3 regions of the Affinirhizobium pseudoryzae genome follow, and region 2 is predicted to be linked to each of the others. Evidence: predicted binding sites of a transcription regulator. Region 2 holds the regulator's gene; each other region holds the start of a gene.
What was found. Region 2 encodes LexA, which represses DNA repair genes until DNA is damaged. Its sites were predicted from a motif close to TGTTCNNNNTGTGTTCNG; they were not measured.
Positions count from the first base shown of each region.

Region 1: G6N78_RS11665 (putative DNA modification/repair radical SAM protein) is a predicted target of LexA. The motif match lies at 2,267-2,284, and genes of this name have one in related genera.
Region 3: G6N78_RS25770 (ImuA family protein) is a predicted target of LexA. The motif match lies at 4,435-4,452, and genes of this name have one in related genera.

Region 1 covers NZ_CP049241.1:2,393,432-2,403,374, reverse strand. The annotation lists gene G6N78_RS11670 (UdgX family uracil-DNA binding protein) at 1-1,029, opposite strand, end outside; gene G6N78_RS11665 (putative DNA modification/repair radical SAM protein) at 1,029-2,261, opposite strand; gene greA (transcription elongation factor GreA) at 2,494-2,970, shown strand; gene G6N78_RS11655 (glycosyltransferase family 4 protein) at 2,994-4,061, shown strand; gene G6N78_RS11650 (glycosyltransferase family 25 protein) at 4,058-4,864, shown strand; gene G6N78_RS11645 (Lrp/AsnC family transcriptional regulator) at 4,874-5,341, opposite strand; gene trxB (thioredoxin-disulfide reductase) at 5,587-6,561, shown strand; gene G6N78_RS11635 (LysR family transcriptional regulator VtlR) at 6,570-7,466, shown strand; gene G6N78_RS11630 (ArsR/SmtB family transcription factor) at 8,021-8,317, shown strand; gene G6N78_RS11625 (alkene reductase) at 8,362-9,483, shown strand; gene G6N78_RS11620 (NAD-dependent epimerase/dehydratase family protein) at 9,559-9,943, opposite strand, start outside.
Region 2 covers NZ_CP049241.1:3,092,974-3,102,916, forward strand. The annotation lists gene G6N78_RS14965 (methyl-accepting chemotaxis protein) at 1-236, shown strand, start outside; gene kdsA (3-deoxy-8-phosphooctulonate synthase) at 293-1,141, opposite strand; gene lexA (transcriptional repressor LexA) at 1,580-2,296, shown strand; gene G6N78_RS14980 (ComEC/Rec2 family competence protein) at 2,277-4,553, opposite strand; gene gltA (citrate synthase) at 5,135-6,424, shown strand; gene lpxB (lipid-A-disaccharide synthase) at 6,531-7,700, opposite strand; gene G6N78_RS14995 (LpxI family protein) at 7,697-8,584, opposite strand; gene lpxA (acyl-ACP--UDP-N-acetylglucosamine O-acyltransferase) at 8,586-9,401, opposite strand; gene fabZ (3-hydroxyacyl-ACP dehydratase FabZ) at 9,401-9,865, opposite strand; gene lpxD (UDP-3-O-(3-hydroxymyristoyl)glucosamine N-acyltransferase) at 9,858-9,943, opposite strand, start outside.
Region 3 covers NZ_CP049241.1:1,553,897-1,563,839, forward strand. The annotation lists gene leuD (3-isopropylmalate dehydratase small subunit) at 93-698, opposite strand; gene G6N78_RS07560 (hypothetical protein) at 833-1,078, opposite strand; gene G6N78_RS07565 (HpcH/HpaI aldolase/citrate lyase family protein) at 1,189-2,091, shown strand; gene G6N78_RS07570 (DUF1737 domain-containing protein) at 2,093-2,299, shown strand; gene murA (UDP-N-acetylglucosamine 1-carboxyvinyltransferase) at 2,527-3,837, shown strand; gene G6N78_RS07580 (metallopeptidase family protein) at 3,857-4,300, opposite strand; gene G6N78_RS25770 (ImuA family protein) at 4,473-5,408, shown strand; gene G6N78_RS07585 (Y-family DNA polymerase) at 5,449-6,876, shown strand; gene G6N78_RS07590 (error-prone DNA polymerase) at 6,873-9,943, shown strand, end outside.

The sequences.
Region 1 (9,943 bases), 700 kb from region 2:
GAAAGGGCGCCCCGCCAGATCCTCCTGGTCGCCCGGCTGCTCGCCGACGATCATGGCGCTCGCCCCCAGACGACCCTCGCCGAACACGGTCTGCGTCGCCTGGCAATGCAGCGGACAGAGCGTGCAGCGGCTCGCCGCATGGCGGAGCGCCTCCAGCCCTTCGGGCGGCGGGGCAACGTCGGCCAGTTCCTCCGCCATCCGCTCCTGAAGCCGCGCGTGAAAGGCGGGCGGCTGGGAGGCGGCCCGCGCCGCCATCTCGATCACCTTGGCTTCTGCATTGGCAATAAGGTCTGGTATCAGCGCCGCCTCCGGCAGGTTCTTCCAGTATTTCTTCGGCATCTCCGCCGTCATCGCCTTCACCTTCAGCCGCGCCGGGTTGAAGATGTTGGCATAGTAGACGCGCCACAGATCATCGGTCGCATCGCTCGCATTCGGCTTGTCCGCCGGCAGGTCGGAGACGGTCAGGTTTTCGCCGTCCCAGGCCGCTGACCCCTTCGGCGTCGCGATCACCCAGTCCATGTCGAAGAAGCGGCGGCGAAAGAACGGCGCCATGCGCGCGACGATGAAATGGTCCGGCTCGAACCAGGAAATGAACGAACGCCGCCGCCCGGTCGGATCATCGGACGCCACCTCCTTGAACCGCACGAAGGCCTTCATCTTGTGGCTGTCGCGCCGCACGGATTTTTCCAGTTTGCGCGCGGCAATCACATCCGGGTCGGACACGACCTGCAGCAGCGCGCGGTCATGACGAATGCGCCAGAGCAGGCGGTAGAGGAGCGCGAAGCGTGCGGGATCGCTATGGCAGACGATGTTTTCGGCCAGTTCGAGGAAGGCCGGCGGCACGGCAACCGCCTGTTTGCCCGCCGGCGGCACCGGCAGCGGCGTCTCGGCAAAGCCGGAGAGATCCGCACCCTCGCCGGCGATGCGCCAGTCGATACGCTCAGGCTCCACCTCACTCAGCAAGAGCACCCGCGCGGAATCTCGCCATTCGTCAAAGTCACCGCGACCGTTGAGAAACACCGTTTGCATCAGAACAACGTCAGTTGTTCCGGCTTCGGCGCAAACATCGCCTTCAGATCCGAACGTTCGAGCACGCGGTGCGGCGTCCAGCCGTCCGCCACGATGAAGGGCTGCACCTTGCGCAGCGACACGCCCAACCGCCCGAGATCCTCCAATCGGATGCGGCGGAAGCGGCGGGACGAGAGAATGGACTTGACCGTCTTTGTGCCGAAGCCCGGCACACGCAGCAGCATCTCCTTCGGTGCGCGGTTGACATCGACCGGGAACCGATCGCGATGGCCGAGCGCCCACGAAAGTTTCGGATCAAGGTCGAGATCCAGATTGCCGTCTTCCGACACCGACGTGATTTCGCCGATATCGAAACCATAAAAGCGATAGAGCCAGTCCGCCTGGTAGAGCCGGTGTTCGCGCATCAGCGGCGGCTTGATGAGGGGAAGTTTCGACGAGGCATCCGGGATCGGGCTGAAGGCGGAATAATAGACGCGTTTCAGGCCGTAGCTGCCGTAAAGCCTCGCGCTGGTGCCGAGAATGGTGGCGTCACTTGCGCCATCCGCCCCGACGATCATCTGCGTGCTCTGGCCGGCGGGCACGAAATGCTTGCGCTTCTTCGTCTGCAGCGTCGGTTCCGACGCATCTTCGATCTTCAGCCTCAAATCGCCCATCGCGCGACGAATATTCTCGGGCTTCTTTTCCGGCGCGAACTGGCCGATGCCGCTATCGGTCGGCAGTTCGATGTTGATCGACAGGCGATCGGCATAGAGCCCCGCCTCCTCGATCAGCGCGGGCGAGGCCTCCGGAATGGTTTTGAGGTGGATATAGCCGCGAAAGTGATGCGTGGTGCGGAGTTCGCGGGCAATACGCACCATCTCCTCCATCGTGTGATCGGAGGAGCGAATTATGCCGGAGGATAGAAACAGGCCCTCGATGTAGTTGCGCCGGTAGAATTCGAGCGTCAGCCAGACCACCTCTTCCGGCGTGAACCGTGCCCGCTCCACATTGCTGGACGACCGGTTGATGCAGTAGGCGCAGTCATAGATGCAGAAATTCGTCAGCAGGATTTTGAGCAGCGAAATGCACCGCCCGTCCGGCGCATAGGCGTGGCAGATGCCCGACCCTTCCGTTGAGCCAAGCCCGCCGGAGCCGGCCGACTGGCGTTTCGTCGTGCCGCTCGATGCGCAGGAGGCATCGTATTTTGCGGCATCCGAGAGAATGGCGAGGCGTTCTTTCAGCGACTTCTTCATTAGTATGTTCACTATATGTTCTTACGCCAAACGTCAAGCCGCGAATGCCTCATCATCGGGCCACCTTGCAGGTCAGCGCCGCTGCCCTATTTCGAATTTTCTGGAAATTCGCGCCGCGTTTCTGCTATGATTCGAGGACTTGAGGATTTCGCATGGTTCCGGAGTATCGCTCCGGGACCTGTTTCTTTTTGTGGCCGTGCGTTGCGGCCATGAGACTGAGGAAGAAGATATCATGGTTGATAAGGTACCGATGACGCCGTCCGGATTTACCAAGCTGCAGGAGGAGCTGCGCTGGCGTCAGCAGGAAGAGCGTCCCCGGATCATCGAGGCGATTGCCGAGGCGCGCGCCCATGGCGACCTGTCGGAAAACGCTGAATACCATGCCGCCAAGGAAGCGCAGAGCCACAACGAGGGCCGCATCACGGAACTTGAGGACCTGACGGCCCGCGCGGAGGTGATCGACCTCACGAAGATGTCCGGCTCGAAGATCAAGTTCGGCGCCACCGTGAAGCTGGTGGACGAGGATACCGATGAGGAGAAGGTCTACCAGATCGTCGGCGACCAGGAAGCCGATGTGAAGGAAGGCCGCATCTCGATCTCCTCGCCGATTGCGCGCGCGCTGATCGGCAAGGAAGTCGGCGACAGCATTGAAGTGAATGCGCCGGGCGGCTCCAAGGCCTATGAGGTTCTGAAGGTCTCCTGGGGCTGAGAAACCCAACCAGCCCAGCGCCCGTGTCCCATGATTTGACAAAGGTCGAGGTGATTGCGCCGCATTTCAAGCGGCGGCTTTCGGGCGTCACCTCGACCGTCATCCAGCTCGTGCCGATCCAGAACCGCCTCGGCCAGAAGGTCGTCACCTTCGGCCCCGGCCTGCCCAGCCATCTGCCCTCGATGGGCTATGCCGCCCTGCCCGCGCTCTGGCGCCCGCCGGCGGGCAGGCGCGCGCGCGTCTGGCATGCCCGCCGCAACATCGAAATGCTGCCGGGCATCATTCTGCGCGACGTTTTGCGCATGCCGTTGAAGCTCGTCTTCACGTCGGCCTCGCAGCGCCGGCATACCGGCTGGACGAAATGGCTGATCTCCAAGATGGACCGGGTGATCGCCGTCTGCCAGAAGACCGCCTCCTATCTGGAGCGCGAGAGCACCGTCATCCTGCACGGCATCGATCTTGAGCGATTTTCGCCTGCAGCGGACAAGGCAGCCGCGAAAGCCACGGTCGGCCTCGATCCGGCATTCCATTATGTCGGCTGCTTCGGCCGCGTGCGCCACCAGAAGGGCACCGATCTCTTCGTCGATTCCATGATCCGGCTGCTACCCGAACATCCCGGCTGGAAAGCCGTGGTGGCCGGCCGCGCAACGGCAAAACATGTCGGCTTCGAGGACGAGCTGAAGGCGAAGGTGAAGGCCGCCGGCCTTGGCGACCGCATCCTCTTCGTTGGCGAACACACCAATATCAACGCGTGGTACCGGGCGCTCGATCTCTTCGTCGCGCCGCAGCGCTGGGAAGGCTTTGGGCTGACGCCGCTCGAAGCCATGGCCACCGGCGTGCCGGTGGTGGCTGCCGATGTCGGCGCCTTTGCCGAACTCATCCTCGATGGCAAAACGGGGTGCATGGTGGAGCGCGGCTCCCTCGACAGCTTTGCCGCCGGCATCCGCCCCTATCTCGCTGACCCCGCGCTGTGTGAGCGTCAGGGCGCGGCGGCGCTTGTCCATATGCGGCAAAACTTCTCGATTGAGCGCGAGGCCGCGGCAATCGGCGCTGTCTATGCGGATCTCTTGGCGGATCGGCCGCAGCCGTGATCACCTACGTCATCAACCTCGACCACAAAACCGACCGCATGGCGCGCATGCAGGCCCTGCTCGATGCCGCAGGCCTTGCCGTCGAGCGGGTGGCGGGCGTCAATGGAAGGGCGCTGTCCGAGGCGGAGCTTGCGCCCTGGTCCGCGTGTCATCCGGAGGGGTCGCGCAGACTCTCGGCCGGAGAAATCGGCTGCCTGCTCAGCCACCGCGAGGCCTGGGCCCGGATCGCTGCATCGGGAGAGCCGGGCGTGGTGGTCGAGGATGACATCCATCTGGCCAAAGCCGCGACAAGGCTGCTGCAGGACCCTGCCTGGCTGCCGGCAAATGCCGACCTCGTGAAGATCGAGACAACGGGAAAGAGCGTACAGATCGGCCGCGAGAGGCAGTCCCTCGGAAACGGCATCGAACTGGCGCGGCTGAAGAGCGCCCATCTCGGCACCGCCGGCTATATCGCGACGCCGAAGGCCGCGCAGCATCTGCTGGCGAAGGTCCGCACCTGCGACCGCGCGCTCGACCACATCCTGTTCGATCCCGCCTCGCCGCTGTTTGCCGAACTGACCACCTATCAGACCTTGCCGGCCCTCTGCATCCAGGACCAGTTCCTAGCGAAGGACCGGCGGCTTGGGCTGGACGGCGAAATCGAACGCGCCTGGGCGCTCCATCGGCAGAAGCGGTCGCTCGGTCAGAAACTGGAGCGGGAAATCGCCCGTCTTAGCCAGCAGGCCGCGTTTGCCTGGCAAGGCTCTCCGCTCAATCCGATCAGCGACCGGAGAAATCTCCGCATTACGCTGGCGCCGGGCTGAGGCAGAACCTCACACCTCCACCAAACCCAGCTTCTTCACCTGGCGGATGGTCAGCATGGTCTTGACCGTATCGACATGCTCGTTGGCCGCCAGCACCTCGATGACGAAATCCTGGAAGCTCGTGAGATTCTCCGCCGTGCAGCGGAGCAGGAAATCGCTGTCGCCCGACACCATCCAGGCTTCCCGCACGATCGGCCAGCTCTGCGCCAGCCCGGCAAAGGCCTTCAGGTTCGCTTCCGATTGGTGCTTGAGACCGACCAGGCAGAAGGCGACGAGATCGAAGCCGAGCTTCGGCCCGTTGAGGATCGCCGCATAGCCCTCGATGACCCCGGCCTCTTCCAGCTTGCGCACGCGCCTCAGACAAGGCGGCGCGGAAATGCCGACGCGTTCGGCGAGCTCCACATTCGTCATGCGGCCGTCGCGCTGCAGTTCTCGGAGAATCTTGATGTCGATGGCGTCGAGTTCGGCTCGGAGCACGGGAAACCTCATATCGCGTTTTGCCATGCTAATAGCCAAAGCCATCCCGAACGCAAGGAAAACGCGCAAGATTATGTCGCGACGACGCACCATTATTGTGCGTAACTTGGCAAGCTGGGCCGCAAGCTGCCCGGCGACCTTGAATTGCAGTGGGGAACGATCATAAATGAGGAAAAGGCGCTGCCTGAAGGCCTTGTCACGTTCGGTTGTATCCGCCCGCAGCGCCCCGCGAAAGGATCCGTTTCATGTCTGCCCGCCATGCCCATGTTCTCATCATCGGCTCCGGCCCTGCCGGTTATACCGCCGCCATCTATGCCGCCCGTGCCATGCTGAAGCCGGTGCTGATCGCCGGCATGGAGCAGGGCGGCCAGCTGATGATCACCACCGATGTGGAAAACTACCCGGGCTTTGCCGATCCGATCCAGGGCCCCTGGCTGATGGAACAGATGCTGAAGCAGGCCCAGCATGTCGGCACGGAGATCGTCAACGATCTCGTCACCGAAGTGCAGCTGTCTCAGCGTCCCTTCGTCATCCGCACGGATTCCGGCCAGGTCTGGACCGCCGACACGCTGATCATCGCGACCGGCGCCAAGGCCAAGTGGCTCGGCATCGAGAGCGAACAGCATTTCCAGGGTTTCGGCGTCTCCGCCTGCGCCACCTGCGACGGCTTCTTCTATCGCAACAAGGACGTGATTGTGGTCGGCGGTGGCAATTCCGCCGTCGAGGAAGCGCTCTATCTGTCGAACATCGCGAAATCCGTCACGGTCGTGCATCGCCGCGATAGCTTCCGCTCGGAAAAGATCCTGCGGGAGCGCCTGTTCCAGCGCCCGAATGTCGAGGTGCTGTGGAATACGGAAGTCGCCGAAATCACCGGTACGCCCGCCAAGCCCCCGATGCCGCCGTCTGTCACCGGCGTCAGGCTGCGCAATACGCTGAACGGCACGATCACCGAACGGCCGATCGACGGCGTGTTTGTCGCGATCGGCCACGTGCCGGCCACCGAGCTCTTCAAGGGCCAGGTGAAGCTGAAGGAAAACGGCTACATGTGGACGGCGCCCGATTCGACGGCGACCGACGTGCCGGGTGTCTTCGCCGCCGGCGACGTCACCGACGACACCTTCCGCCAGGCCATCACCGCGGCCGGTCTGGGCTGCATGGCTGCCCTTGAGGCTGAACGATTCCTCGCGGGCATCCAGCCTGTTGCCGAGGCTGCGGAGTAACAATGGTAGTGCCACTCGACTGGGACAAACTGCGTATTTTTCACGCCGCCGCAGAGGCCGGCTCCTTCACGCATGCGGCCGACAAGCTGCATCTGTCCCAGTCGGCCATCAGCCGCCAGGTCAGCGCGCTGGAACAGGATGTGGGCGTCAAGCTCTTCCACCGCCATGCGCGCGGCCTGATCCTGACCGAACAGGGCGAACTCCTCTATCGCACCGCTCACGACGTGCTTCTGAAGCTGGAAACCGTGAAGGTGCAGCTGACGGAGACGACGGAAAAGCCAAGCGGCAAACTGCGCGTCACCACCACCGTCGGCCTCGGCCAGGGCTGGCTGACCGACAAGGTGCAGGAATTCCTGCAGCTGTACCCGGAAATGTCGATCCAGCTCATCCTCGACAACGAGGAACTGGATGTGAATATGCGCCACGCCGATTGCGCCATCCGCCTGCGCCAGCCTCAGCAATCCGATCTCATCCAGCGCAAGCTGTTTACCGTGCACATGCACGTTTATGCGGCGCCCTCCTATATCAACCGGTTTGGCGAACCGCAGACGATCGAGGATCTCGACCACCACCGCATCATCACCTTCGGTGAACCGGCGCCAAACTATCTGCTGGACGTCAACTGGCTGGAATATGCCGGCCGCAACTCCGACAATCCGCGCCTGCCGCACCTGCAGATCAACAGCCAGACGTCGATCAAGCGCGCCTGCCTGCTCGGAATCGGCATCGCCGTTCTGCCGGATTACATCGTTGGCCGCGATCCGGGACTGATTCAGCTCGCCATCAATGCCGACATTCCGTCCTTCGACACCTATTTCTGCTATCCGGACGAGATGAAAAATGCGGCGAAGCTGAAAGTGTTTCGGGATTTCATCGTCGCCAAGGCGCGCAACTGGAGCTTCTAAGGGCTATCCAATAGGCCCCAAGCCGTTGATTTCCTGGCGAGTTTCCGAAACGCTGGAAAGCTGCGCACCAATCCTTTCTCCAGCCCTGCTCCAGGCGCATGGCTGTCGTGCACAAAAAAGGATTGTTCACTGCACAAGAAAGCACCATATCGCACACAGCTGATGCACATGGTGGCTTTTCCTCCCAGTTCCACCGCAGCAGCTGTTCCCCTCTGGAGGTTTAATTGACCTTCAAACTTATAGGGCCCTGGAGCAATCCGGTGGCCCTCTTTTTTTACCTGCGGTTTTCCGTAACGGCTAAAAAATCCATCGAAACGGTCGGTTCCCCCTTGTGAGGTTCCCATGCTGGCACCATATTCACGGTAGCTGGCGCACTTTGGCGACATCCCCTCGTTGCCCGCACCGGCTGTTCCCCTCTGGAGGTTCAAACAACCTTCACACCTTCGGGCTTCAGAGAAATCTGCAGCCCTTTTTTTTGCCCTGCAGCATTGCTCCCCTTTAAATCGTCCTTCGTCGATCTATATATCGCTGTAGAACGATTTAAGGATTGCACCGTGGACAAGACTGAGATCCTCAAGGCGCTCTCGCATCCGGTTCGTGTCGAGTTCCTCGAATGGATGCGACAGCCGGAAGCGCATTTTTCCTCGCAGGCCCACCCCCTGGACATGGGCATCTGCGCCAACCAGTTCGAAAAGCGCTGTGGACTGTCGCAGTCCACCGTCTCGGCGCATCTGGCGACACTCGAAAAGGCGGGCCTGGTGACAATCACCAAGGTTGGCCAGTGGACCTTCTACCACCGGAACGAGGAAGCCATTCGCGCCTTCCTCGCCCATCTCGGGGAAACGCTCTGAGCGTCCCTTCACCTCTCTCCATCCCGATGAAAAGGATATACCCCATGCCGACATTGTTCGATGACGTCACATTTGGCGATCTCACCCTGAAGAACCGGATCGTGATGGCCCCGCTGACGCGCAATCGCTCGCCGAAGGCCGTCCCGAACGACCTCAACGTCGTCTACTACGAGCAGCGTGCGACCGCCGGCCTGATCGTGTCGGAAGGCACCGCCATCACCCAGCAGGGTCAGGGCTATGCCGATGTTCCGGGCCTCTATCTTCCGGAAGCGCTCGCCGGCTGGCAAAAGGTGACCGATGCCGTGCACGCCCGCGGCGGCAAGATCGTCACGCAGCTCTGGCATGTCGGCCGCATCTCGCATGTGTCGCTGCAGCCGAATGGTGGCGCACCGGTCGCTCCCTCCGCGATTGCCGCCAAGTCGAAGACCTATATCATCAACGAGGATGGCACCGGCGGCTTTGCCGAAACCTCGGAACCGCGCGCCCTCGAACTTTCCGAACTGCCCGGCATTGTCGAGGATTTCCGCAAGGCGGCCCGCGCCGCCGTGGACGCCGGTTTTGATGGCGTCGAAATCCACGCCGCCAACGGCTATCTGCTCGACCAGTTCATGAAGGACGGCGCCAACCAGCGCACGGACGCCTATGGCGGCTCGATCGAGAACCGCATCCGCCTGACGCTCGAGGTGGTGGACGCCGTGGCCAAGGAAATCAGTGGCGGCAGGACCGGCATCCGCCTGTCGCCGACCACGCCGGCCAACGACGTCCGCGACAGCAATCCGCAGGCCGTCTTCAATGCCGTGGTCGAACAGCTCGCCAGCCGCGACCTCGCCTTCATCCATGTGATCGAAGGCGCCACCGGCGGCCCGCGCGACCATCAGTACGAAGGCACGAGCTTCGACTACGCTGCCTTCAAGCAGGCCTATGTCGCTGCCGGCGGCAAGGGCGCCTGGATGGTCAACAACGGTTACACCGCAGAAACGGCCAAGGAGGCGGTTGAAAGCGGCAAGGCGGATCTCGTGTCCTTCGGCAAGCCCTTCATCGCCAATCCGGACCTCGTCCGCCGCATCAGGGATGGCGCCGCCTGGAACGAGATCAACCCGAAGACGCTCTATGGCGGTGGCGCGGAAGGCTACACCGACTATCCGGCGCTCGACGCTGCCGAATAACCGTAACGACAGACACAACGAGGCCCGCTCGCGCGGGCCTCGTGCAACACTGAGAGCATGTCGGCCTTCCTGGAGTCAGGAAAGCTCGGCCACGTCACCGGCCTGCAGGCGCTGCTTGATCGGCGCTAAGGACTGCTCCGCCGGCAGGCACCCCAGCGCATCCAGGGTTGACCGGATGGCCGTATCGAGCGGTGTCGACGGCTCCTGGCCGAGGAATGCGCGCAGCTTCACATTCGACAAGCGCACCGGCCGCTGCCAGAGGTAGCGCATTTCCCGGATCTCCCGAAGCAAGGGAACGAAGGGGCTCGCCAGCATCAGTGCCCACCAGGGAAACCGGCTGACCCTCAGCGGCGGCTCGACAGCACGCTGGATGGCGTCGATCATCTGCAGCCCATCGTGATCCCAGACGCCACCCATGTGAAAGGTCTCGAAGCAGGACAAGCGATCCCCCTCCTCCACC
Region 2 (9,943 bases):
TCGTTGGCCTGGCCAGCGAGCAATCCAGCGCACTTGCCGAAATCAGCCAGGCCGTCAACGACATGGACCAGGTGACGCAGCGGAACGCCGCCATGGCCGAAGAGGCGAACGCCTCCTGCCAGGACCTCGCCGAACATGCGCAGGACCTCGCCCGCCAGATGGCGCGTTTCGAGATCGGTCAGACACAGACCGCAAAGGCGCAGCACGCCGGCGCGCCTTATCGTCTGGCCTCCTGACCCCGATCGCAAAGCTCCAGGGACAGCCGATCCGCCCCCGGAGCTTCAACCGCATCTCAGGCCGCCTTGGAAACGGCGTCCAGCGCCATCAGCTTTTCCAGCAAACGTTCGAGATCGCTGAGACGCACCATGTTCGGTCCATCGGACGGTGCGTTGTCCGGATCATCATGGGCTTCGATGAAAAGACCGGCCACACCGACGGCAACCGCCGCACGCGCGAGCGTCTCGACAAAACGGCGCTCGCCACCGGTCGATCCACCCTGACCACCCGGCTGCTGCACCGAATGGGTCGCGTCAAAGATCACCGGTGCGCCGAGGCCCGCCATGATCGGCAAAGACCGCATGTCGGAGACCAGCGTGTTGTAACCGAAGGAGGCTCCGCGCTCGCACAGGAGCACGTTCGGATTGCCGCTGTCGGTAAATTTGGCCAGCACGTTCTTCATGTCCCAGGGCGCCAGGAACTGGCCCTTTTTCACGTTGATGACGCGACCGGTCTTGGCGGCCGCCACCAGAAGATCCGTCTGCCGGCACAGGAAGGCCGGGATCTGCAGGATATCCACCGTCTCGGACACCAGGGCGCACTGTTCTTCCGTGTGGATATCGGTGAGCACCGGAAAGCCGAATTCCTTCTTCAGATCAACGAAGATCTCCATCGCCTTGTCGAGACCGATGCCGCGCTTGCCCGATAAGGACGTGCGGTTCGCCTTGTCGAAAGACGATTTGTAGACGAGCCCGATGCCAAGCCTGTCGCAGATCTCCTTGATCGCACCCGCCATCATGAAGGCGTGCTCGCGGCTCTCCATCTGGCAGGGACCGCAGATCAGCGAGAAGGGCGCGCTGTTGGAAAACACGACACGAGAGGACCCCTCGCCGACCGAGACTTCCGAATTGGCTTTCACTGACATCTGCTTCACTCCTTAAGACCCTCAACCACACCTGCAACGCGCACCGCCCTTGCCACGGGGCCGGCCCTTGCCGCACGGGCCGCCAGCCCCGGTGCTTGTGGGACGCTGATTAGCAGCGCAGCGATCCGCTGTCACCCAACAGATCGGAGGGGACCGCGGCACAGACCGGCGAGCACCGACGCCGCGCAAAAAGACGCTTCCGAAAAGCCGCCCCGGGATGCACGCCCTCTGCTGTGCGAATCGCGTAGCTTCGTCATCCCGGCAACGACTGGCCATCGCTTCCGCAAGACTGCTTTGTGGCAACACGTTCTCTTTACGGGAAGAAAAATCGAGCTATTCCCGCCGTTGATGCATGCTTCAACAGATTTTAAGCACTTGCAGAACACATATGGAACATATAGTGTCTGTTCTGGATTTGTTTCCATCAGGATCGTCGCCATGCTCACACGCAAACAGCAGGAACTTCTTCTGTTCATTCACGAACGCATGAAGGAGTCCGGGGTGCCCCCCTCTTTTGATGAAATGAAGGATGCGCTGGATCTGGCGTCGAAGTCCGGCATCCACCGGCTGATTACGGCGCTGGAGGAACGCGGCTTCATCCGACGGCTGCCGAACCGGGCGCGCGCACTCGAAGTGATCAAGCTGCCGGAAGCCTATACACCGGCGCCGCAACCCCGGCGCGGCTTCTCCCCGAGTGTCATCGAAGGCAGTCTCGGCAAAGCTCCGCCGGCAAAACCCAACCTTACGGCCGTGGCCGAGGACAGCGCTTCTTCCGCTGCCGTCCCGGTGATGGGACGGATTGCTGCCGGCGTGCCGATTTCCGCCATCCAGAACACCACGCACGAAATCAGCGTTCCGCTCGAAATGCTGGGTCCTGGCGAACATTATGCGCTGGAGGTGAAGGGCGATTCGATGATCGAGGCCGGCATCCTGGACGGCGACACCGTGATCATCCGCAATGGCAGCACGGCGGTTGCCGGTGACATCGTCGTGGCGCTGGTCGATGACGAAGAAGCCACGCTAAAGCGGTTCCGCCGCAAGGGAGCGTCGATTGCGCTCGAGGCTGCCAATCCGGCCTATGAGACGCGCATCTTCTCCTCCGACCGGGTCAAGGTGCAGGGCAAGCTCGTCGGGCTTATCCGCCGTTACCACTGATGAGCCGCGCAAGGTGCGGCGGGATCTGGTTGTCGTTCCGGCCCGTCCGCCAGGAATAGGCCCGGTGCTGATGCCACGGGCGCGACTCGTCGGTAAAAGACGCCGTGAGGACCCAGGCGGTCTGGTCGCGGCTTGCGCCTGGCGCTTCGGGAAATGACAGTTGCAATGCACCGGTTCGGCGCAGGTGTTCCCCGGTGATGAGAAGCGCGCCGGACCGGCAGGCGGTGAGCCGCGTCGATGTGGCAACCACCAGATCGGCCTCGTCGCAGGCAGGACCGATGTAGCGGGAATCCTGCAGGACCATGATCCTGATGTGGTGTTCTGTGACGGCGGTGCAGGCGAGCGACGGGACACAGTGAAATCCGCGGCTGGTGTGCGCTGAAAATTGCCGGGCAAAGGCCTGGCGGGCGGTTCGCAACTCGGCGTCCGTCAAGGGTGGCCGTCGCGGGGGTGGTCCATCGGTCACGGTGGCTTTAACGGCAGTGGATCCCGCTGGCTCGGGGGCCTCTTCCGGTTCCGGGCGTGCGGCGGTGGATGTCTGCGGCGGGATGGTCTCTCCGATCCCATGCGCACTTTGCCACTGCCGATACAGGAAATCGGACGGGCGTGGCCGGTTTACATAGGCCTTGTCATTCTGCAGCAAGGCCAGAAGCGTGCCGTCCTCCGAAATCAGCAGATCAGGTATTCTTTGCGTCTGGCTCAGCCAGTCCACCAGAAGAGCCATGGCAATCAGCACCACGCCGAGCAGGCGCAATGCCGTTCTGGACAGAACGATCAGGATGAAGCCGGCCGATGCGAGCGGCAGGAAAAGAGCGTGCTTCACACCGAAGGAAACCTCTCCGTTCCAGGCGGCAACGGTGTGGGCAATTCTGATCACCCACTCCAGTGCAAGCCCCATCACCGCGAAAAACGGCGCGTCGAGACCGAAGGGCATGGCAATCATTCCGGCCAGTGCCGCCGGCATGATGACGAACGAAATCAGCGGCATGGCGGCCAGATTGGCCACCAGGCCATAGGTGGTGAGTTGATGGAAATGCGCGATGGTGAAGATCGCGGTTGACGCCCCGCCGATCAGTGAGGTGAAAAAGGTACCGGCCAACAGCAGCCATACCCACTTGGCCCCACTCCAAATCAACGGCTGGGCGCGCATGGCGGCCCCCCCTGCCCCATTTTCGCGCTCGCGTGATGTCCACGCGGTATAACCGGCCACCAGCGCTGCGGTTGCGGCAAACGACATCTGGAAACTCGGCCCCATCACCGCGGAGGGTGACTTGATGAGGATGAAGAGCGCGGCGAGTGCCAGATTGTGCAGGCTGATCGACGGTCGGTCGGCGAGCACGGCAAGCAGCATGATCGCCATCATCACATAGGCACGTTCGGCAGAAACACCAAAGCCGGAAATGAGGTAGTAGAAACTCACCAGCAGAAGGGCACCGGCGGCGGCGATCTTCTTGATCGGCAGCGCATGGGCGATGCGCGGGAAAAGCGCGAGCCCGGTGCGCAGCCCGACGAAACAGATGCCTGCCGCGAGCGCCATGTTGAGGCCGGAGATCGCAACGATATGCGCAAGTCCGGACAGGCGCAGTGCCTCCAGCGTCTCCCGGCTGATCGCCCGCCTCTCGTCGGTGACAATGGCCGCTGCAAAGGCACCGGCATCTCCGGGTACCGTCGCGCGAATGCGATCGCCGATCATGCCGCGCAGGGCAAACACCGCCATCTTGAGGTGATCGATGGTGCCAAGATCCGGCTTGGCGGCAGAAACCTCGGCTTTGCCGTAGAGATAACCGATGGCGCCGATGCCGTCGAAGAAGGACGAGAAGCCAAAATCCGTCAGCCCCGGCAGGGCCGGGCCAGAGGGAGGCGACAGGCGCACCCGTCCTGCAAACCGTGCCCCTGGCGCAAATGGCGCGACCGCACTGCGCACCGAGATCGCGACCCGCTCCACCGGGCGGGCCAGCCTCGGTTTCTCCGTTGCCTCCACCCTGATGATGTAGCGCCACCGATTGTCGCCGGCGGCCTCGCGCCGCTCGATGAGACCCTTGATCTGGGTCGTGACGGCGCTGTCGAGCAGGACCGTTTGCGAGAAACGTGTCTCCAGCGCAGCGAGCGCCATGCCGGTAATGAACAGCACGACGGCCATGACCGCCGATGCTGCAAGCCGCTGGCCTGAGGCGCCGAGAACAATCCGGACAGCAAGGAGGGGCACCAGCAGACCGAAAAGAGCCGGGGGCGGATCCTGCGGCAGGCTCAACCACACGACAATCCCCGCCCCCAGCAGAACCGGCACCAAAAGGAACAGCCGGCCATGCGCGACCTCATCCTGGATGGCCCGGGAAAACGCCGTCGAAAGAGGCTCGCCCCGGACGCCAAGGACCGCTAGCCCGGCAGTTAAGCGGGCCGGCAGGGCGCGCCGCCTCGGAGGTCCGGAGGGGAGAAGCGGATCGGCAAAAACAGGCGCAAGCGCCCTCTCCTGCTCCCGTTCCGTGGCCCGGGTGCGTTCAAATGATTCTGTCGCTCGATATGCCTCTGGCGACAATTCGAACCCCCGTTGAAATTGCCGCATCACCTTTAACTGATCGACAACCTGCGCCTGTTTATGTCGCAGGGTCAATTCCGTTTCGCCGCTTCGCCGGCCGAATAAGGCATTGGATCGATTTAAAGCAGGCCATTGCCGCCGAATTCGGCATGCGCCTCAGCCTGGAGACGTTTTCGGACCAGATTTCGCGCTGCACAATTAGCCATCAGGAGTGCTTGGCAGCTCGCATCAGATCATATAGCAAGTTCATACGCTTCATTTCTCGGCGCATTTTGCGCCATTCCGACCATCGGAGGATCAGCATGACGGAAACAAGCGCACATCTTGGATTGGGAGACAGCAAAGTCGATCTTCCGGTTCGGAAAGGGACGATCGGTCCCGACGTGATCGACATCGGCTCGCTCTACAAACAGACCGGCGCCTTCACCTATGACCCGGGCTTCACGTCGACGGCGTCGTGTGAATCAAAGATCACCTTCATCGATGGCGATGAGGGCGTTCTCCTCCATCGCGGTTATCCGATCGAGCAGCTCGCCGAACACGGTGACTTCCTCGAAACCTGCTATCTGCTGCTCTACGGCGAACTGCCGACGGCTGCGCAGAAGAAGGATTTCGACTACCGCGTGACGCACCACACCATGGTGCACGAGCAGATGAGTCGCTTCTTCACCGGCTTCCGTCGCGATGCGCATCCGATGGCCGTCATGGTCGGCACGGTCGGCGCGTTGTCGGCCTTCTACCACGACTCGACCGACATCACCGATCCGCACCAGCGCATGGTCGCCTCGCTGCGGATGATCGCCAAGATGCCGACGATCGCCGCGATGGCCTACAAGTACCACATCGGCCAGCCCTTCGTTTACCCGAAGAACGACCTGGACTACTCGGCAAACTTCCTGCGCATGTGCTTTGCCGTGCCGTGCGAAGAATACCAGGTCAACCCGGTTCTGGCGCGCGCGATGGATCGCATCTTCATCCTGCATGCCGATCACGAGCAGAACGCCTCAACCTCGACCGTGCGTCTCGCCGGTTCTTCGGGCGCCAACCCGTTCGCCTGCATCGCGGCTGGCATTGCCTGCCTCTGGGGCCCGGCTCACGGCGGCGCCAACGAGGCGGCTCTCAACATGCTGATGGAAATCGGCACGCCGGACCGTATTCCGGAATACATCGCCCGCGCCAAGGACAAGAACGATCCGTTCCGCCTGATGGGCTTTGGTCACCGCGTCTACAAGAACTACGATCCGCGCGCCAAGATCATGCAGAAGACGACGCATGAGGTGCTGGGCGAACTCGGCCACAAGGACGACCCGCTGCTGCAGGTTGCCATGGAACTGGAAAAGATCGCGCTGACGGACGACTACTTCGTCGAGAAGAAGCTCTATCCGAACATCGACTTCTATTCCGGCATCACGCTGAAGGCGATGGGCTTCCCGACGACCATGTTCACCGTGCTCTTCGCGCTCGCCCGCACCGTCGGCTGGATTGCCCAGTGGGCCGAAATGATCGAAGATCCGCAGCAGCGTATCGGTCGTCCGCGCCAGCTTTACACCGGCGAACCGAAGCGCGATTACCTGCCGATCTCCAAGCGTTGATCGCAGGACACCAATTTCTGAAAAGGCCCGCTTCGCGCGGGCCTTTTTTTGTTCTCAGATGAAATCGGAGACACGGCATCGATGCCGGCGCCTGGAAAGACGCGCCTCAGATGCGTCCTTTTTCCGCCAGGAGTTCAAGCACCAGCCTTGCTGCCTCTTCGCCCGGCGGAACGGATGTGGAAAGCCTATCCCACACCTCGGCGAAACCCGCCAGCATGGCCTCTCGCTGCGGGGTGTCGGACGACAGGCATTCCGCCCATCGCACCAGATAACCGGGCCGCACCAATTCGTTGATATGTTCGGGGATCACCGGTCGGTCCGCAATCAGATTGGGCAGCGCCGCCGACCAGACCTTGATCCTGTTGGCCATCAGGCGGATCAAAAGGTCCGCCTTGTAGATGGAGACCGTCGGAACGCCGCAGAGCGCAAGTTCAAGCGTGACGGTACCGGAGGCGGCAATCGCCATGTCGGCGGTTGCAAAGGCATCCCATTTGTCTGTCGTCGTTGCGGTCAGTTGCGGTTTTACGGACCAGTCGGAGAGCAACGCCTCCACCAGCGCCCTCTGGCGGGGAACGGTGGGGAGCAGGAAACGGGTGCCGGGATTGCGCTCCAGCATCAGTTCGGCAGTCTGCTTGAGCGCTGGCATCAGCGCCTTGATCTCAGTCGATCGCGACCCGGGCAGCAACAGGATCGTCCTGTTCTCCGCTGTCGTCGGGCGGGCCTGGCGCCGCGCGCGGACCGCAAGCACGTTGACATCCGCCGTCAGACGATGCCCGACGAATTCCGTTCTTGGCCCGTCCAGCCGGCGCATGGCCGCCGGTTCGAACGGAAGCAGCGCCAGCACCAGATCGACATAGGCAAGCATGTTCTTCGCCCGGTATTCCTTCCAGGCCCACACGCTCGGGCAGACATAATCGACCACCGGAAGATCCGGCATCGCAAGGCGCACGCGCTTGGCAACACGATGGGTGAAATCGGGGCTATCGATGATCAGAAGCAGATCGGGCCGCGCGGCGATGATCGCATCGCCGGCCTGGCGGAGCCGGCGCAGCAAATGCGGCAGGCGCTTCAGAACCTGTGTCACGCCCATGATCGACAGTTCGGAGAAATCAAAGAGGCTTTGAAGCCCTTCCGCCTGCAGGCCTTCTCCGCCAACGCCGACAAGTTCGATCGGGCCCGGATAGATCCGCTTGAATGCGGCGATCAGATCGGCGCCCAGAAGGTCGCCTGAAACTTCGCCGGCAACCACGGCGATTTTCAACGGGCGAAGGCTCATCGCAGACCACTCCCTCGGATGCCCTGGTCAATGCCACAGACAAACAGACCGTTGCGTTCCGCCAGCGCAATCATGTCCGCGCGATCGACCACCAGGGCATGCCCGGCTTCAACCGCGATACCCGCAAGTCCAGCCGCGATGGCGCTTTGGACCGTGGACGGACCGATGGTCGGCAGATCGGCGCGCACGTCTTGCTGCGGCTTGCAGAGCTTGACCAGCACGCCGCGACGCTTCTTCGAAATCCGGCCGGCTGCCCGCAGGTTGGCGACACGCTCCAGCATGGCATCCGTCCCTTCGACGCCTTCCAGCGCCACAATGCGGCCGCCGACACAGACGGCCCCCTGACCGACATCCAGCTGACCCAAAAGACGCGCAGCCTCGGCGGCCGTCTCGATGTCGCGCATGTCTTCGCTGGCGGGTGGCGTTGCGGTCAGATGTCCGGTCTCGGCGAGCAGGCCCGGCACGATCTCCTGCACGCCAACAACCCGGCATCCCATGCTTTCGAACAGTCCGATGACCATCTGCAACACGGTGTCGTCGCCGCCGGCCAGCAGGGTGCGGATCACATGCGGAATCTTGAGGATGGAGCGGAAGGTCGGATGAATGTCGCGCCATTCCGGCCGGCGCTTGACCCCGCCGGACAAGACGACACGCCGCACACCTTTGTGGCGGAGCACCTGCTGGATGCCGGCGAAATCACCGACCCCGGTCACCATATGATCAAAGGAGGAGAAATCGCGATCGGCCTCGTGCCGCAGGGCAATCACCACCGGGTCATCGCCTGCAGCTCTTGCGGCTTCCGCCACGTAGAGCGGCAGATAGCCGCCGCCGGCAATGATGGCGAGCCGGCCTTCTCTCGTCGCAACGGGAGCGGCCGTCGCCATATCAGGCTTTGCCGCGATAAGGTGAGGAGATCGGACGGTCAGTGCCCGCGCCGATGAAGTCGATCACCTCGAGCGCCTCGCTGCAATCCAGGAACTCGTCCCGGATGGCTGCCGCATTGGCACGCACCGAACCTTCGGCCTCGAAGATCTGCTTGTAGGCCCGCCGGACCTGATGGATCACCGCACGCTCGATGCCGGCGCGGGTCATGCCGACGACGTTCAGACCACCGAGCACGCCCGGGTTGCCGTTCAGCATGCCGTAGGGGATCACGTCATAATTCACCGCGGCCAATCCGCCAATAAAGGCCTGGCGACCGATCCGGGTGAACTGGTGGACGGCGCAGCCGCCGCTGAGGATTGCCCGGTCATCGACCATCACGTGCCCGGCCAGCATCACGTTATTGGACAGGATGATGTTGTTGCCGAGCCGGCAATCATGCGCAACATGCGAATTGGCGAGGAACAGGCAGTCGTTGCCGACGCTGGTGATACCGCCGCCGCCGACCGTGCCGGTGTTCATCGTCACACCTTCGCGCATGGTGCAGCGTTCGCCGACGACGAGACGTGAATCGTCGCCAGCCTCGTGCAGGCTCTGCGAGACGCCACCGATAACGGCCATCGGAAAAATCCGGCTGCCGCGGCCGATTTCGGTCAGACCCGTCACCACGGCATTCGAGATGACCTCGACATCGTCATGCAGGACCACGCGTCCGCCGATCCGGCAGAACGGTCCGATGGTGACGTTTTTACCGATCACCGCGCCGTCTTCGATGACGGCAAGCGGGTGAATCCGCGCTGTGGCGGCAATTGTGCTCATCAATCTTCCTTCGGACGGATCATGGCGCCAACATCGGCCTCGGCGACCAGCGCACCCTCGACCTTCGCCTCACAATGAAACTTCCAGATATTGCCGCGCTGCTTCTGCTTCACGACATGGATTTCCACGCGATCGCCCGGCACAACCGGCTTGCGGAACCGCGCATTGTCGATGGTCATGAAATAGACGAGCTTGCCGCCTTCGCCCTGCTTGCGCGCACAGATGGCGCCGGCTGTCTGCGCCATGGCTTCGATCAGCAGCACGCCGGGCATGATCGGCTGTTCCGGAAAATGGCCGGTGAAATGCGGCTCGTTGACCGTGACATTCTTGATGCCGACCGCACTGTTGTCACCATCGATGTCAATGATCCGGTCAACGAGAAGAAACGGATACCGATGGGGCAACAGCTTCATGATCTCCAGGATCTCAACGGAGCCGAGCGCCGCCTTTTCCTGATCAACCATTTCTGTCTCCTCTTTTTTTTGCTCGCTCATCCGACCGGACCATGATCTCCGCAATGTCGCGCATGAAATCCGGCATCG
Region 3 (9,943 bases), 1.5 Mb from region 2:
ACCTCGTCCGAGCCTGCCGCAGAACGAGAGATCAGAGTGTGTCTGAACGCCCTTACCCCTCTGCGCGGCAGAGGGGTTGGGCCACCGGCTCATCAGAGCCAGGGACGCTCCGACTGGATCTTCGTTTCGAACGAAGCAATCGCACCATCGCTCTTCAGCGTGGTGGCAATGTCGTCGAGACCTTCCAGCATGATGTGCTTGCGAGCCGGATCAATGTCGAAGGTGATCTTACCGCCGTCCGGACCGGAGATTTCCTGGGCTTCCAGGTCGATGGTAAGCACGGCATTCGAACCGCGCGAGGCATCGTCCATCAGCTTGTCGAGGTCATCTTGGGAGACGACGATCGGCAGGATGCCGTTCTTGAAACAGTTGTTGTAGAAGATATCGGCGAACGAGGTGGAGATGACGCAGCGGATGCCGAAATCGAGAAGCGCCCACGGCGCATGTTCGCGCGAGGAGCCGCAGCCGAAATTATCACCGGCAACCAGGATCTTGGCATTCTGGTACTGCGGCTTGTTCAGCACGAAATCAGCATTGAGCGTGCCATCCTCGTGATAGCGCGCTTCGGCGAACAGGCCTTGGCCGAGACCGGTGCGCTTGATCGTCTTCAGGTAATCCTTCGGAATGATCATGTCCGTGTCGATGTTGACGACCGGAAGCGGCGCTGCAACGCCCGTGAGCTTGACGAATTTTTCCATGATCTGCCTCCGCGAGACTTATGACTGCGGAAGCTGCAATAGACCAATTTACAGGGGATTTGAAGACCACATTCCTATCAAACGGTACGCAGGCAAGCTTGCGAGCGCACCGCTTGGGCAGTCATTCCGCCGGATCAGAGATCGATGATCGTGCCGCGGCCATCGTTCCAGACGCGCATGTCCTGTTTGCGGTCCTGCTGAGCGCCCTTGGACCTGGCGCGCACCGGCACCGGTTTGAGGCGGGGCGACAGAGCCTTCACGGCGGTAAAGACCGCAAGCATGCCGGCAAAGGCAATCGTCAGCGACGCCGTCAGCACAACGAGGGTACCGATGGCGGCGATGCCAATGAGACCGAGGAAGAGCGCACGAATGTTCTGCATGATGTTGAACCTTTCTCTGTGGGAAATGTGGTCCTTTCTCTTGAGTCTTGCAAGGGCCTTTGGCTTCCTGCGCTATTGCGCCTCATCACAAAGCTTGCCAGAAGATCGTGATGCTTGATCACCCGCCCTCCCCCCGGCCGCCGCGCCGGTCGCTTTTGAGCGTGCCCGCCATCAATCAGCGGGCGCTGGAAAAATGCCGGACGCTTGCCTGCGACGGCGTGATCTTCGACCTGGAAGATTCGGTGGCACCGGAAAAGAAGGCGGAAGCGCGGGAAAACCTGCGGCAGCTGCTGGCCGGCGCGCCGCAGCAGAAGCAGGAATCCATCATTCGCATCAATGGTTTGGATAGCCCCTTCTGGCGCGAAGACCTGGATCTGGCGATGGCGCTTGCCCCCGATGCCATGCTCATCCCGAAGGTGGAGCGACCGGACGACCTTAGGGCGGTGCAGAAAGTGCTGGATCAGCACGGAGCCAACACCACGAAAATCTGGGCCATGATGGAGACGGCGCGGGGTGTTCTCGATGTGGCGGCGATTGCCGCAAGCCGCTTTTCCGTCACCCGACTTGACGCATTTGTGATCGGCCTCAACGACCTTCGCAAGGAAACGCGCGTCTTGCCGCGCCCGGGCCGCGGCTTTCTCACGCCCTGGCTGATGCAGGTGGTGCTGGCCGCGCGGGCGTATGACGTGAGCGTCATCGACAGCGTGTTCAACGATTTCCGCAATGCCGACGAATTCGCTCAGGAATGCCGGCAGGGTCGCGAGATGGGCTTTGATGGCAAGATGCTGATCCACCCGGCCCAGATCGAGCCCGCCAATCTTGCCTTCGGCCCGTCACCGGACGAGATCGCCGAGGCAGAAAACATCGTCTCTGCCTTTGCCCGCCCGGAGGCGGCCGACCTGAATGTCATCAACCTCGATGGCCGCATGATCGAGCGACTGCACCTGGAAGAGGCCGAACGGCTTCTCGCTTTGGCAAGATCCCTCAACGACAAAAAGACAGAAAGATCCTGACATGAAAGTCTATCGTTTCCTCACCGGACCCGACGATTCCAGCTTCTGCCACCGGGTGACCGATGCGCTGAACAAAGGCTGGGAACTGCATGGATCCCCCACCCACACCTTCAACGCCGCGGAAAACAAGCTCTATTGCGGTCAGGCCGTGGTGAAGACCGTGCACGGCAAGGATTATGATCCCAGCATGAAGCTGGGCGAGCAGTAAGCGCTCTCCCTCATCGCCTCATCCATGGTGCGGGATTCGGGCATGGATGAGGCTGTCGCTCTCCGATCGCTTGGCGGGCATGTGCGATTTCCACAGAACGATGGCCTTCATGCCATAAAATGGGCCTTCTCCGCGACGAAGCAGGCTCAGATCGTTTTTTCAAGTCCCCGTCACCTCCTCCCTTCGCCACCGCCTTGGCGCGCGGCTTTCCCAAGAGGCAGAACAGCATGGCCGAACCCAGAGCCGCAGAGCGCATCGAATATATCGTTGAAGGAGGCCACCGACTGTCCGGCTCGATCGAGCCCTCCGGCAACAAGAATGCGGCGCTTCCCATCATCGCCGCAGCATTGCTGACCGATCAGCCGGTGGAGCTGCATAACGTTCCCCGCATTCGCGATGTCGAGGCGCTGGTCAGGCTTCTGGCTTCGCTTGGCGCCGAGACCGAATGGACGGGCCACAATGCGCTGCGTATCCATGCGCGCCACATCCAGCCGGCGACCCTCGATCCGGATCTCTGCTCGCGCATCCGCGCCTCCATCCTGCTCGCAGGACCGGTTCTTGCCCGCTGCGGCGAAATCACTCTGCCGCCCCCCGGCGGAGACGTGATCGGACGACGCCGTCTCGACAGCCATTTTCTCGCCCTGCGGCAACTGGGCGCCGAGATTACCCTGGACGGCGATTATGTCTTCAAGGCCAAGGCCTTGACTGGGGCCGACGTGTTTCTCGACGAACCCTCGGTGACGGCGACCGAGAATGCGCTCTGCGCCGCCGTGGCGGCAAGCGGCACCACCATTTTGCGCAACTGCGCCTCCGAGCCGCATGTGCAGGATCTGGCGCATTTCCTCAATGCCATGGGTGCCCGGATCGACGGGATCGGCACCAACTGCATGACGATCGAGGGCGGGCGGCCGCTCGGCAGCGCCACCCACCGCATCGGTCCGGACCATATCGAGGTCGGCTCGCTGATCGGACTTGCGGCGGTCACCGATTCCGATCTGCGCATCACCAATGCCGGCGTCGAACACCTCCGCTCCACCCTGATGGGCTTCGAGCGGCTCGGCATTCACTGCCGGATCGAAGGCGACGACCTGATTGTGCCGTCGGGACAATCGAAGAAGATCGAACCCGATTTCGGCGGCCATGTGCCGAAGATCGAGGACCAGCCCTGGCCGGCCTTTCCCGCCGATACCATGTCGATTGCCATCGTCACCGCCACCCAATGCGAGGGCATGGTGCTGATGTTCGAAAAGATGTTCGAATCGCGGATGTTCTTCGTCGATAAGCTGATCGCCATGGGCGCCCGGATCGTCCTGTGCGATCCGCACCGGGCGGTGATTTCCGGCCCGGCACCGCTGAAGGCTGCACGGCTGGAAAGCCCGGATATCCGCGCCGGCATGGCCATGCTGATTGCCGCCATGGGCGCGGACGGCACCTCGATCATCAACAATGCCCAGCAGATCGAGCGCGGTTACGAGCGGATCAACGAGCGCCTGAATGCGCTGGGCGCCAAAATCCGTCGCATCCCGCCCAGAGCCTGAGGCGGGCCTGAGGCGATCCTCAGCCCGTCCGGTCGGCAGCCTCTTCGGCGCTTTCCTCGATGCGCTCCATGTCGTCATCCGACAGGCCGAAATGGTGGCCGATCTCGTGGATCAGCACATGGGTGATGATATCACCCAGCGTCTCCTCGTTTTCCGCCCAGTAATCGAGGATCGGCCGGCGATAGAGGCGGATTCGGTTCGGCAACTCGCCGGTTTCCACCGTGAACCGTTCCGAAAGGCCCCGCCCTTCGAACAGGCCGAGCAGATCGAAGGGCGTTTCCAGCGCCATGTCCTCGAACACCTCGTCATCGGGAAAATCCTCGATTTCGATGGTGAGGTCATGAGTCAGCGCGCGGAATTCCTCCGGCAGGTTGCCATAGGCCTCGATTGCCAGCGATTCGAAGGCGCTGATGGTCGGGGCATGGCGATCCCGCCAATCATCGGTCTGGTCGACACGGGCCATGTGTGCTCCTTTTTTACAAGCCATATAAGGTTTTCGGGAATTTTTTTCGAGAGCGGATTCAAGCAGCAAGCGGGAAGCGTAAACGAATCTCGCCAAGCCCCCCGTTGACTCTTCCGGCGGCCTCTGGAATCCATAAGAACATAAAGTGAACATTCTGAATGGAGCTGACGCCATGACACGGTCTGTCCTGGCGCAGGAGACGGTTTTTGCCCTGCGCGAAACAATTGCCCGAATGGAAGGCAAGGCTCTGCCGGCGCTGGCAGCCGCCGAGGCGGAGCATGTCGCCGATGGCAAGGGGGAGAGTCCGTCACGACTGCCGATGGCCGTGACGGCCCTGGATGAGGCTCTGGAGGGCGGTCTGCCGCTCGATGCCATCACGGAAATCCGCAGCCTTGGTTTCCGGCACGCGGGCGCGGCCAGTGGTTTTGCCCTGTCGCTGACGGCCCGTCTGCAGCATGCAGGCCCTGAGACCGGCCCGGTGCTGTGGATTTCGGACCGCATGGCGAGGGGGGAGGCGGGCCTGCCCTATGCGCCCGGCCTCAAGGCCTTCGGGCTGGATAGTGCGCGTTTCTACCACGCGCTCCCGCAGCGGCTGGAGGATGCCCTGTGGCTGGCGGAGGCTGCCCTTTCCAGCGGCATTTTTGCGGCTACCCTTTTGGAAGTTCACGGCAATCCGGCACCTTTCGGCCTGACCGAAAGCCGGCGGCTCAGCTTGCGGGCAAAGGCGGCGGGGCGGCCGCTTCTGCTCATCCGGCATGCGGGCGAGGAGGAGGCCTCCAGTGCCCTCTTCCGCTTTCTCGCCGAACCGGCGCCTGCCCTCGAGCGGCGCCTTCCCGATGGTTCGATGCTTGGCGGCAGCATCGGACATCCCGTCTTCCGTCTCACCCTGGAGAAGAGCCGCATCCCGGCTCCCCTCTGCCTCGATCTGGAGTGGAACCCCCATGACCGCCAATTTTTCGCTCTCCCACACGGCCTTGTCTCACGAGGAAGGGCTGTTCCGGCAAGCCAGCCCGCAGCGCATTCTGGCACTCTACTTTCCGCGCCTTTCGATCGACCGGGTGCTCCGGCGTCGATGGGGTCTGTCGTGGCGTTTGAACGGGCGTCCTGACGATCCGCCGGTCATCTATGCCGGCCGGCGCGACAACGGCCTGCGCCTTGTCGCTCTGGAGAAGGAAGCGGAAGCGGCCGGGTTGAAGTGCGGCCAGGGACTGGCGGAGGCACGTGCCATCTGCCCGAACCTCATCGTCATCGAAGAGGACACCTCCGCCGACAGGCGGTTCCTGGAAGCGCTCGGCGACTGGTGCGACCGCTACACCCCGCTGGTGGGACTGGAAGGGGCTGACGGGCTGTTCCTCGACATCACCGGTTGCGCGCATCTCTTCGGCGGCGAGGAGGCCATGCTCAAGGACATCCTCACCCGGCTCAACCAGATGGGCATGGCGGTGCGGGGGGCGATTTCCGCGTCTCCCGGGCTGTCGTCGGCCATTGCCCGTTTTGACGGCGACCGCATCGTCGGAGACGACGAAAGGGAAGCGGTTCTTTCGCCGCTGCCGGTGGCGGCGTTGCGGCTGGACGACAGCACGGTCCAGGCGCTGCACAAGGTGGGCCTCAAGCGGATCGGCGATCTGATGGAGGCGCCGCGGGCACCGCTGGCGCGCCGTTTCGGAACCCGGCTTCTTTTGCGCCTCGACCAGGCGCGCGGCGAGGACGAGGAGGCGATATGCCCCCGCCGGCCCGTCGCGCAACTGTCGGCGGAGCGGCGACTGATGGAACCCGTCGTTGCGGAAGACGACATCCTGGCACTCACCGCGCAGGTGGCCCACGCCCTGCAGCCGGGCCTGGAGGCCCGCGGTGCCGGCGGGCGTGTGTTCGAACTGGTCCTGTTCCGGGTGGATGGCAAGGTCTTCCACCTGAGCGCCGGGACAGCGCGGCCCTTGCGGGATCCGAACCGCATTGCCCGGCTTTTCGCAGAGCGCCTGAAAGCCGTGGGGGACGAGCTCGATGCCGGTTTCGGTTTCGAAATCCTGCGTCTGAACGTCCTGCATCACGAAGCCTTTGACAGTCTGCAGAGCGATTTTGCCGGGAACGATCGTGAGCAGGGATCGCTGGCGGACTTCGTCAACCAGGTTTCAGCCAGGCTCGGCCCGGAGTGTCTGCGGGTCCACCAATTGCGCGAAAGTCATGTTCCGGAGCGCGCCGTCGTTCCGCTTCCGGCTCTGGACCATGTAACATCCCGCAAGCCCCTGCCGGATGCTGCCCCCCTCGCCCATCAATGGGCCCTGCGGGAACGACCACTCAGGCTTTTCGAGCATCCGGAGCCGCTGGAGACCTTTGCCGTGGAAATCCCGGATGGACCGCCGATGCGGTTTCGCTGGCGCCGTCTGACCCATACGGTATTGCGCGCGGAGGGGCCCGAACGGATAGCCGCCGAATGGTGGGTGGATGGCGAGACCGCCCCCACCCGCGATTATTTCCGTCTGGAATCGGTGGAGGGACAGCGTTTCTGGGTCTACCGCCAGGGACTGTTCGATCAGCCCGCCTCTCCCCGCTGGTTCATGCACGGGATTTTCGCATGACCACGCCACCCCGCTTTTTCGAGATCGGCGCGCGCACCAATTTTTCCTTTCTGGAAGGGGCCTCGCATCCGGAAGAAATGGTGCAGGCCGCAGCAGCCTTAGCACGACAGGGCGAACTGGCCGGCATCGGCATTGCCGATCGCAATACCGTGGCCGGCGTGGTGCGCGCCCATGCGCAACTGCGGGACATGCCGGAGGATGTGGGACTGAAGTTTCAGCCCGGTGCCCGACTGATCTTTGCGGACCAGACCCCGGATATCCTCGCCTTTCCCTGCAACCGGATCGGCTGGGGAAAGCTCTGCCGCCTGCTGAGTGCCGGAAACCTGCGCGGCGACAAGGGCCAGTGTACGCTGTTCATCGACGATCTCCTCGAATGGGGCGACGACATGATGCTGGCCGTGCTGCCTCGCCGCCACCTTCTGGACGACGCCGCAGCGGGAGGTGCCTTTGCCGCTCTCCTTCCCCGTTTCAAGGCCCGGTTCGGCAATCGGATCTATCTTGGCCTTTCCGCCGACTATGACGGACGCGATTCCGTCGCCTTTGCGAGTTTCGCCCTCTGGGCAAACAAGGCCCGCCTGCCGCTGATTGCCACCAATGAACCGCTGTATCACCACCCGGACCGGCGACCGCTTTCCGATCTGGTGACTGCCATTCGCACACATGTGACCGTGGAGGAGGCCGGTTTCCGGTTTGCCGCCAATGCCGAACGTTTCCTGAAGCCCGCTTCCCGTATGGCAGGCATCTTCCGCCGGTATCCGGAGGCCATTGCCAATACGGTGCCGTTCTTCGAGCGGCTCGAATTTTCCCTGCGCGAACTTCGCCACAACTATCCGGAGGAAAGGATTTTGGGCGAGACACCGCCTGAAACACTGGAGCGGCTGGCCTATGAGGGCGCTGGCTGGCGCTATCCGGACGGCATTCCTGACAGGGTTCGGGAGCAGATCCGCACGGAGCTCGATCTCATCCGCGAGAAGCAGTACGCGCCGTATTTCCTGACCGTGCGCAACATCATGGAATTTGCCCGCTCGCAAAATATTCTGTGCCAGGGCCGCGGCTCGGCCGCCAATTCCACCGTCTGCTACTGTCTGCGCATCACCGATGTCGATCCGATGACATCCTCGCTGTTGTTTGCCCGGTTTTTATCGACGGAACGCGACGAACCACCGGATATCGACGTGGATTTCGAGCATGAACGGCGCGAGGAGGTGATCCAGTTCATCTATCGCGCCTACGGACGGGAGCATGCGGGCCTGGCCGCCGCCGTCACCAGCTACCGGACACGCTCCTCCGGCCGGGAGGTCGCCAAGGCCTTCGGCCTGTCGGAAGATGTCCAGTCGGCTTTGTCGAGCACCGTCTGGGGATGGTCGACGGACGGACTTTCCGAACGGGAAGCCCAGAATGCCGGGCTCGACACGCAGGATCCCACCACCCGGCGCGTTCTCGATTATGCCAAGCAGCTGATGGATTTTCCCCGCCACCTCACCCAGCATGTCGGCGGCTTCGTGATCACCCGTGACCGGCTGGACGAGGTGGTGCCGATCATGCCGACGGCCATGCCGGGTCGCTCCATGATCGAATGGAACAAGGATGATCTCGATGTCCTCGGCATCCTGAAGGTGGATATCCTGGCACTCGGCATGCTCACCTGTCTTGCCAAGGCCTTCCGGCTGCTGGCCACTCATTACGGGCAGCAGGGGACACTTGCCTCCATCATCGCCGACCAGAAGGAGGCGGTCTATGACATGATCTGCCGGGCCGACACGATCGGCGTGTTTCAGATCGAAAGCCGGGCGCAGATGAGCATGCTACCGCGCCTGCGCCCCCGCGTATTCTACGATCTGGTCATCGAGGTGGCGATCGTCCGGCCAGGACCGATACAGGGGGATATGGTACATCCCTACCTGAAGCGGCGGGAAGAGAATCGGCTTGGCCACCCCATACCCTATCCGAGCGACGAACTGCGTGAGGTTCTGAAGCGCACCCTCGGCGTTCCCCTCTTCCAGGAACAGGCGATGCAGATTGCTATCGTCGCGGCGGAATTTTCGCCGAGCGAAGCCGACCAGTTGCGCCGGGCCATGGCAACCTTCCGGCGAACCGGCACCATCCACCACTTCCGGGAGAAGATGGTCGGCAACATGATCCGCCGCGGCTATGATCCGGACTTCGCCAGACGCTGCTTCAGCCAGATTGAGGGATTTGGCGAGTATGGTTTTCCGGAAAGCCACGCGGCCTCTTTTGCGCTGCTCGTCTATGTCTCCTGCTGGTTCAAGGCTTTCTACCCGGACGTCTTTCTCGCTGCCATTCTGAACGCCCAGCCGATGGGGTTTTATGCCCCGGCCCAGCTTGTGCGCGATGCCCGCGAACATGGCATCGAGGTCCTGCCGGTGGACGTCAACTTTTCCGATTGGGACGCGGCCTTGGAGGAGGGGACGGGATTTCAACCGCGCGGGATGGCCGATCAGCACCGTTCGATGCACGGCGTCATCCGGTCGCGAAAATCCGTTCGCCTCGGTTTGCGCCTGGTCAAAGGTCTATCGGAAGACGATATCCGTCAGAAACTGGTGGCGGCCCGCGGGAGCGGATACCATTCGATCCGCGATCTCTGGCTTCGGTCGGGCCTTCATCGTTCGGTGATCGAGAAGCTGGCGGAAGCGGATGCCTTCCGCTCCATCGGGCTTGATCGGCGGCGGGCACTCTGGGAGGTCAGGGCGCTGGATGCGAAACAGGCAAGCGAAAGCCTGCCGCTTTTCGAACGGGTCGGCCAGGATGATCTGCAGACGGAACCGACAATGATATTGCCCGAAATGCCGCCGGGCGAACAGGTGATCGAGGATTATCGCAGCCTCACTCTGTCGTTGAAGGCACATCCGGTCTCTTTCCTGCGCCCGGCACTTCACGAGCGGGGGTTCGTCACGACGGCGTCTCTTCGAACTGCGCAGAAGAACCGGCGGATCGACGTGGCCGGACTGGTGCTGATCCGCCAGCGCCCCGGCACGGCCAAGGTGATCTTCATGACGCTGGAGGACGAGACCGGCGTGACCAATGCCATCGTGCGCCCCCAGATCTT